4 regions of the Bradyrhizobium sp. 40 genome follow, and region 4 is predicted to be linked to each of the others. Evidence: predicted binding sites of a transcription regulator. Region 4 holds the regulator's gene; each other region holds the start of a gene.
The links. The regulator LexA, encoded in region 4, represses DNA repair genes until DNA is damaged. The targets are predictions, from matches to a motif close to TGTTCNNNNTGTGTTCNG.
Positions count from the first base shown of each region.

Region 1: the regulator LexA is predicted to act here: its motif matches at 870-887, upstream of IVB40_RS32590 (ATP-dependent Clp protease adaptor ClpS).
Region 2: the regulator LexA is predicted to act here: its motif matches at 1,124-1,141, upstream of IVB40_RS25020 (DNA repair protein).
Region 3: the regulator LexA is predicted to act here: its motif matches at 869-886, upstream of IVB40_RS19015 (DUF3072 domain-containing protein).

Region 1 covers NZ_CP064688.1:6,792,484-6,794,684, forward strand. Annotated here, with positions in the region: gene IVB40_RS32580 (enoyl-CoA hydratase) at 1-264, opposite strand, end outside; gene IVB40_RS32585 (MarR family winged helix-turn-helix transcriptional regulator) at 261-710, opposite strand; gene IVB40_RS32590 (ATP-dependent Clp protease adaptor ClpS) at 992-2,201, shown strand, end outside.
Region 2 covers NZ_CP064688.1:5,176,854-5,179,054, reverse strand. Annotated here, with positions in the region: gene IVB40_RS25025 (putative DNA modification/repair radical SAM protein) at 1-1,043, opposite strand, end outside; gene IVB40_RS25020 (DNA repair protein) at 1,208-1,996, shown strand; gene IVB40_RS25015 (DNA polymerase Y family protein) at 1,893-2,201, shown strand, end outside.
Region 3 covers NZ_CP064688.1:3,906,184-3,908,384, reverse strand. Annotated here, with positions in the region: gene IVB40_RS19020 (hypothetical protein) at 237-467, shown strand; gene IVB40_RS19015 (DUF3072 domain-containing protein) at 608-811, opposite strand; gene IVB40_RS19010 (acyltransferase) at 944-1,954, opposite strand; gene IVB40_RS19005 (hypothetical protein) at 2,125-2,201, opposite strand, start outside.
Region 4 covers NZ_CP064688.1:3,543,238-3,545,438, forward strand. Annotated here, with positions in the region: gene lexA (transcriptional repressor LexA) at 439-1,140, opposite strand; gene glp (gephyrin-like molybdotransferase Glp) at 1,317-2,201, opposite strand, start outside.

The DNA.
Region 1 (2,201 bases), 3.2 Mb from region 4:
CTGGATGAAGCGCACGACGTTGCGGCTTCCTTCCGACTTGCCCGCTGCGACCGCGGCGAATTCGCCGACGTCGTTGCCGGCAGTGAACATGTCGCCTTCGCCGCGGATCAGGATCACGCGGGCCGACGCATCCGACTCGGCGGATTCGATGGCGTCGGCAAGTATGCCGTACATCGCATCCGTCAGCGCGTTCTTCTTGTCGGGGCGCGCCAGCGTGAGCGTGAGAATTCCGCCGTTGTTCTCGATCCGGACTTGGTCAGTCATTCGTTCGCTCCTCTTGGGAATTTATCCTGAATGCTCGTCAGCCAGCGCGCGACGACGTCGATCTCCGCGCCGGTAAATCCTTCCGTCAATGCCGCATTGACCTTTGCTGCGCTGGCCTTCGCCTGCGCCAGCGCCGTTCGCCCCTTCGGCGTCAGCCAGACGCGCCAGGCGCGACCATCCTCGTGATCCGCGCGCCGCTCGACCAGTTTAGCCGCCGCCGTACGGTCGACCAGCCCCGAGATGCCGGCCGGCCCCATGTCGAGCGCCGCGCCGGCCTCGCCCATCAGGACGCCGTCCTGCTTGCCGAGGATGAACAGGAGTCCTGCCTGCGCCGGCGTGACCTCGCTCGAAGGCTGCCCCGCCATCCAGCGCTGCACGCGGCGTTGGGCCACGCTCAACAGGTAGATCAGCCGATGATGCCCCGAGCCGGCCGCTTTATTTCGCATGCGAAATATATAGTCGAGGCGGCCCGGGATGTCAAAGGACGGCAGCTGGATCGATGTGCCGCGGCATCGTCGAGCAACAGGGCCGCACCGGCGCACCAGAACCTCACCCACCAATCGCAATTACTCGCCGCCGCCCAGCTTGACGTTTGCTTCTTTTTGTGTTCTCTATTCGTTCTATTCAATCATAGATTGTCCCGGAGACCGTTCGTGATGAACAGTATGCGTGGCGAGAACCAGCCGACCCAGCTCATAATGACGATGATACGCCGGACCAATTCGTGATGGATCTGCTTCGGCAGGTTTTCGGCAAATCAGACCGTGAAGCGACCGCGCTCATCACCCAGATCGAGCAGAAGGAAAAAGCGGTTTGCGGGCCTTACCCGCAATCGGTTGCCGAAGCCCTTTTCAAATCTGCGCAACAATCCATCGAATTGGCCGGCCACCAACTGCAGGTCACGCTAGAGGCGGTCAAGACTCCTTGCGAACTCTGTGGCAAGCCTGAGGGACAGACCGACGTTCGTATCGGCGACCGAACGGTCTGGCTGTGCAGCGACTGCATGCGTGCGGCGGATGAACCCTCGAACGAACAAGAGGAAGATTTCGACTTTGCTTGCGACGTTCTCGATTGGCACCTTGCCAGCACCGCGCGCAGCAAACTCGTGACCACGATCCGCCAATTTCCCGGCCACATGCGGGTCGATCTTCAAGCCGCGGTCGACCGGCTCTTCGGCAAGGCCATCCGGCTGGTGGGACTAAACGAGGAGCAGCGCTACGAAACGCTGTCGATCCCACGACTGCTCAAGGAGGGCCGCTATGCGATCGCGATTGCCCCGCTGCAATATTCCGACGTCGATGTAGGCGAGAAGAGCCCGGTCAAGTGTCTGGATAACGGACTATGGCTGTGTGAGCAGGATCATCTCCGCTATGCGGTTTTGCTCTGCGCACACCGCGAATACAGTCGCGAGCCCGGAATTCGGATCGAGATCCTGGTGCCTTCAGGTTCCGCAGGCGCGGCTCTCGTCCAGCGATGCTTCAATGAATTGGAAGAAGCCGTACAGACTGCGCGGACCTATCGCGGCAAGATCCTGTCGCTCGATGCCGACTCCGACTATCGCGGTCGCTCGCGCGGCATCACGGTGCATCGCTTGCCGCAGGTCGCGCGCGACGAGGTGATTCTGCCGGAGCAGAGCCTGCGGCTGCTCGATCGCAACGTTCTGACCTTCGTCAACACCCGAGACCAATTGCGCCGGCTGGGTCAATCGAAACGCAAAGGCATCTTGCTGTACGGGCCGCCGGGCACCGGCAAGACCCACACGATCCGCTATCTCGCAACGCATTTGCCCGGGCATACGACGTTGATCATCACGGCCGAGCAGATCGGTCTGCTCGGCGCCTATATGAGCCTGGCACGCCTGCTCCAGCCGTCGATGGTGGTGATCGAGGATGTCGATCTCATCGCCCGCGACCGCGATGACATGGGGCCGTGTGAGG
Region 2 (2,201 bases), 1.6 Mb from region 4:
ACCGCCTTGGTGCCGAAGCCCGGCACGCGCAACAACTCCTCGCGGCTGGCGCGGTTGACGTCGAGCGGGAAGCGGTCGCGGTGGCGTAATGCCCAGGCGAGTTTTGGATCGATGTCGAGCGGCAGCATCGCACTGTCGTCGACGATCTCGCCGACGTCAAAACCGTAGAACCGCATCAGCCAGTCGGCCTGGTAGAGTCGGTGCTCGCGCAGCAAGGGCGGCGCGCGCAGAGGCAGCGCGCGGCTGGCATCGGGGATCGGGCTGAACGCGGAATAGTAGACGCGCCTCAGCCTGTATGAACCGTAGAGATTGGCGCTGGTGTGGAGGATGGTGTGGTCGGAGGCCGCGTCGGCGCCGACGATCATCTGCGTGCTTTGGCCGGCCGGCGCGAAGCGCTGCGGCTTGGCTTTCGTGTTCGCGTTGCGGCTTTCCTCGGCCTCGTCCAGCTTCAGCCGCAGCCGGCCCATGGTGCGGCGGATCGCGCGCACGTCCTTCTCGGGCGCGAATTGCTGCAGGCTCGTCTCCTGCGGCATCTCGATGTTGATGGAGAGACGGTCGGCATATTTGCCGGCCTCGGAGATCAATGCATCGTCGGCCTCGGGGATCGTTTTGAGATGGATGTAGCCACGGAAGTGATGCTCCTCGCGCAGTTTGCGCGCGACGCTTACCACCTGCTCCATGGTGTAGTCGGGGTTGCGGATGATGCCGGAGGAGAGAAACAGTCCTTCGATGTAATTGCGCCGGTAGAAGTCGAGCGTCAGCTTGACGATTTCGTCGATGGTGAAGCGGGCACGCGGCACGTTGGAGGAGGCCCGGTTGACGCAATAGAGGCAGTCGTAATTGCAGGCGTTGGTCAGCAGCACCTTGAGCAGCGAGATGCAGCGGCCGTCCGGCGCGTAGGAATGGCAAATGCCCATGCCGGGCGCGGTCGATCCCATGCCCTTGCCGTCGCTGGAATCCCGCCTCTCGGTGCCGCTGGAGGCGCAGGACGCGTCGTACTTGGCGGCGTCCGCCAGGATTTCCAGCTTGCGTTGCACGTCCATATTGGAATCCCTTTGATTCAGCTCATGAATCCCGAAGAGTGCCAATTCGATTGACTCTCCAGGCGCCGTTAGCTTTATATTAGAACATACCATGAACAATTGAGCCAGCCGTTGGTTCTCTTTTTGAGGAGCCACGGCAATCACCCCTTCAAGGAGCGGCGACCATGAGCGGCGCACGCATCAGCGCGCTTGCAGCCTTGCGCGGTCAGATCGAGCGCATCGAGACGGCGGAGGTCGTGCATCATCGCGACCGTGTCGCGCTCGGCCATCGCGAGGCCGACAACGCGCTAAAGGGCGGGCTCGCGCGCGCGGCAATCCACGAGGTATTTTGCGAGGGACGTCAGGGCGCGGCCGCGACGGGCTTTGTCACCGGACTTGCGGGGCGCGTGACGGCGCGAAAACCGCTGCTGTGGGTGCGGCAGGATTTTTCAGAAATTGAAACCGGTGCGCTGTCGATGAGCGGGCTCACCGAGATCGGTCTCGATCCGCGCCGCATGGTGATGGTGCGCGCCGCCGATGTGGAGAGTGCGCTGCGGACGTCGGCCGATGCGCTCGCCTGCGACGCGCTGGGCGCCGTCGTGCTCGAGCTCTGGGGCGAGACGAGGCAGTTCGATCTGGTGGCGAGCCGCAAGCTGACGCTGGCTGCGCAATCTTCCGGTGTCACCGGCCTGTTGCTGCGGATGGCCGCGCAACCTTTACCCTCAACCGCCGAGACCAGATGGATGCTGCGCGCGGCGCATTCGCCGCCGGGCGCCATGTGGAGCGCTTGGGGGGCGCCGCGCTTCGATGCCGAGCTCCTGCGCAATCGTCATGGCCCGTGCGGGCGGTGGATCATGGAATGGAAATGTGATGAGTGCCAGTTCTCTGAATCGTCGGCGTATCCTCAGCCTGTGGCTGCCGCGCCTGCCCATCGATCGGATCCAGCGGTTCTTCGGCAACGTCGGACTGCATGAAAATAATGCGCCCAGCATCGTCGTTGCCAAGGACAGCAACGCGCTGGTGATCCATGCGCTGGACGAGGCGGCCGAGCGCCTCGGTCTGCATATCGGCCAGCCCTTGGCCAATGCTCGGGCGATGTGTCCTGATTTAAAGGTGTTCGACGCCGATGCCGTGGCCGATGCCAAGACGATCGGCGACATCGCCGACTGGTGCGATCGT
Region 3 (2,201 bases), 360 kb from region 4:
CGACGGCTACCTTACGGGATAGTGCACTGACGCCGCAGGTGCCAACGAAACGCATCACGCTTAACGTTTGTGAATGCCGCGTTGGCCGAACGCCTGCAATTTTCCAGTATTGGCGGCACTTCAGATCATCGGTGGAGTCAGGCTCTCCCGTCTCGCGGGACGGAGCGTGCATGCCTCGATCGGCGTCCGCCCGCCAACACGACTAGCCGTATTCATTATGAGTTTGAGGACAGGTGATGTTGCTTCTGGAGGAGTTCAACGAACGAACGCTGTCGCACATGGACAGGGCGCTGGAGCGCGTCAGCGAGATGATGCCTGAGGTGATGGAAGCCTACACCGCGCGCCGGTATGTCGCCGAACGGATCATCCACTGCGCCAAGCACGAGACACGCGAGATCGACGGCCTCGTCGCGGCCGGCCGGCGTGCGGTCGCTGAGCTGGCTGTGAGGGTCGTCGAAAGCGATTAGCTGTCTGGCGGCGACCTGCCGCAGAGGGCCCGCGCTCGCCAGCGATGATGGGGGTGAATTGGCGCTTCGTGAGAGGGCGGCGATGGGCGGCCTCCCTGTCAGCCGCCGCCCATCTCTCGTGTTTCGAAATGCAGCGCCGTTTACTTCTCGAGCCCGGCCTTCTGCCGCATCGTGTCGATCAGCTCTGACGCCTCTGCCTTGGTCAGATCCTCCTTGGGGAGGGGCTTGTGGGCCTGCTCGGCGAGGGTCTTGAGGTAGGATTCCTGGGCGCCGGTCATCGGGTCGTCCCCGGAGACCCAATCCTTCGGATCCTTTTGGGTGTTGCCTGCGGTGTTGCCAGCCATCTTGTTGTCAGTCACGGCGATCTCTCCTTTTCAGGCTCAATGCCGACTGATGCTTTTTGTTCCTTATTTGTTCATGGCCAGCCCCTGACGCAGCCAGGGGCGCACTTTGCCCGGATCAGCGTCGGGAGATGATCACGGAACGGCCGGCAGCGATCGGCGTCTGCGCATCAGACTTAGCTTGCGCCCCCAATCGAGGATCGGTGCCTCAACGGCGACGTGCAAAGCGGCGGCGAGACCGATGGAGAGCAGGATGCCCGCGATGGTTGTCCCGACGGTCGACAGAAGCCACAGTCCGTCGAAGCTGGCGATCCATTTCACCACCAGATAATGGACGATATACAACGCGTACGAGATCTTGCCGAGCCATTGCAGGACCGGTGAGAAGGATCGCCCCTCGATCTCGACAGCGACCACGGTATGGATCAGCAATCCCGCGCCGAGGCCATAGGTCAGGACGCGCGCGAATTGCGGGTCGGCCGCGCCGCGTACGAAAATCCAGTACCACCCGGCCACGAACAGGCCCGCGGAAACGGCGGGGAAGTGGCGCGAAAAGCGCAATCGTCCGCTTCTCTGGAGATAGGCGATGACAACGCCGGCACCGAATTCCAGCACCAGCGGATGAAAGTAGATCCCGGCCTCCAGGCCGAAGACGAGAGCAAGAATGACCAGGGCGAATCCAGCGAACAAGATCTCGAACAGCCGGTCCGGCTTGATCGCCAGGACGATGGCGACGGCGACGTAGAAGTGCAGTTCGAAAGCCAGCGACCAGGCTGGGCCAAGGTACCAGTTCGGATAGGTCCATGCGAAGATGGTTCCGAGATCGAGAGCGGGGCGGTCGCCCGGCGCCAGCGCGATCCAGGAGGAGCTGACAAACGCCGCCAGCAACACCAGCCAATAGAGCGGGAAAATTCTGAGGGCCCGTCTGAAAGCGAAATCCAGCGGGTTGTGTTGTGCCGTCGCGGTGGTCGCGATGATGAAGCCGGAGATCGCGAAAAAGATGTCGACGCCGCTCGCAAGTATCGTCAGCGCACCCTCGGCAAGCTCCGGCCCGACCATGTCGGGTCGCGCACTGATCGCGTGTCCGCAGACCACCGACAGCGCAGCGACGCCGCGCATCGCCTGTACACCCGCGAAGATTCGCACCAAGCCTCGCCACGTTCATTCCAGAATAGTGCAATTTAGGCGAGAAACCCATTAAGGAACAGTTGCGCGGATGCGATAGAATGGGTGTCGGATGCGTTAGGGTGAGGCATGCATCTGAGGCGGATTGATTGCTGTGCCCTTCCTCCAAGGCACGACCACAGGAGCACTCCCTAGCGCTTTGCTTCCTGCTTGCCCCGCCTGATTTCCTCTGCCTCGTCCACCAGCTTCAAGGCGGCGCCGTCGTAGC
Region 4 (2,201 bases):
TCATGCTGGGATAGCAACCCGCGTCTCTTAATCGAGGCGCAGGCCTCTATCAGAGTTGATGCATTAACGCTCTGCTTGGTTGTGGGCAAATCTGCGGCTGGTTTCCGCGAGCCGCGATCACATTATCTTTCCCGAATTCAATAGGAACAAAGCGAGTTGCGATGCATTCGGGAGGCGCGTGCGCGAATATCGCCGGCTTGACTGCAACGGTCGAGCTTGATCGCTGGCCGCTGTTTCCTCGAACACTTGCGCCGCGAACCAGTTCCGCTTCGTGGGCGTCGCGAGGAGCCAGCGCCGAAGGAGGGGCCGGATAGTCTGTGCAGAACCAGAAAGACTACCCAGCCGGAGCGGACGATGATCCGCTCCAATCCCTGACCGGCGATGCCGATCGGAAGCGCGCGCGGCGCCAAGCACTTCCGGTATCAAGTACTCCCGGTATCAGTACTTCCGGTAAAGCCCGATCAGCTTGCCCTGAATCTTCACCCGGTTGGGCGGCAGGATGCGGACCTCATAGGCCGCGTTGGCGGGCTCGAGCGCGATCGAGGCGCCGCGACGGCGGAAGCGCTTCAGCGTCGCTTCCTCGTCGTCGATCAGCGCCACCACGATGTCGCCGGTATCGGCGCTCTCGTTGCGCTGAATCAGCGCCATGTCGCCGTCAAGGATGCCGGCCTCGACCATGGAATCACCGCGCACTTCGAGCGCGTAATGCTCGCCCGAGCCGAGCATGTCAGGCGGTACGCTGATAGTATGGCTGCGGGTCTGCAACGCCTCGATCGGCGTGCCGGCCGCGATGCGACCCATCACCGGCACCGCGACGGGACGTTCGCCCTCGTCCGCGGGCAGGCTGGAGCTCGCACGCACCTTACCGAGATTGCCCTCGATGACGCTCGGCGTGAAGCCGCGGCGGCTGCCGGCGGCTGCCTGGAGCTCCGGCAGCTTGATGACTTCAATCGCACGAGCGCGGTTGGGCAGGCGTCGGATGAAGCCACGCTCCTCGAGCGCCGTGATCAGGCGATGGATGCCCGACTTCGAGCGCAGGTCGAGCGCATCCTTCATCTCGTCGAAGGAGGGCGGTACGCCGCTTTCCTTCAGACGTTCACTGATGAACCGCAGAAGCTCGTATTGTTTGCGCGTTAACATCTCGACCAAAGTCCCCCGGTTGATGTCGTCCGATTCCGAGACGCTGAATTCGGCAATATGCCGCTACATGCTCGAAACAAATCATGAACGGACACTATATGTTCGATACATGTTCCGCAACTGCTTAATTTACCGTGAACAGAGCAAAGTTGGCGGAACGCGCATTGCCGGGGCGCTCAAACAGGGAGCCGCAACACTTCGCAAGCCGTGCCGGCTTCGGCCTTCGGCGCGAACGGTGCGCGCACGAGAAGTACCTGCGCTGCAGCGAGATTCGCAAGCAGCGAAGAGTCCTGATGATTGACGGGAAGAACGACGCGTGTGCCATCGTCACGCTCCTCCAGATGCGCGCGCAGATAGTCCTCGCGCTGGTCGTTGGCGCTGACATCGCGGCCGAGCACGGCGCGCTCACGGCGATGGTGAATCACTGAACGGCCCGACAGGGCACGAATCAGCGGCACCATGAACAGGAAAGCGCACACGTAGGACGACACGGGATTGCCCGGCAGACCGATCACGCCCATTGCGCCGAGCCGCCCGTGCATCATCGGCTTGCCTGGCCGCATCGCGATCTTCCAGAACGCCATCGCGATGCCTTCGTCCCGCAGTGCCTGCTGGACCAGATCGTGGTCGCCGACCGATGCGCCTCCGGTCGTGATCAGGATGTCGGCGCCGCTCTCACGGGCGCGGCGGATGCCGGCGGTGGTGGCCTCCAGCGTGTCGGCGGCAATACCGAGGTCGATGGTCTCGGCGCCTTCGCTGCGGGCGAGCGCGTGCAGGGCGTAGCCGTTGGAATAGACGATCTGGCCGTGGCCGGGCGTGCTGCCCGGCATCACCAACTCGTCGCCGGTGGCGAGAATCGCGACCTTCGGACGCCCGCAAACGGCAAGGTGCGGATGATTCATCCCGGCGGCGAGCGCGAGGTCGCGCTCGGTGAGACGGCTTCCCTTGCGCAGGAGCACGTCGTCCTCGCGGAAATCGACGCCGGCGGGGCGAATGTGCCGACCGGCGATCGCGGCTTCCTTGATCGTGATACGCTTGCCGGCGGCGACGGTGTCCTCCTG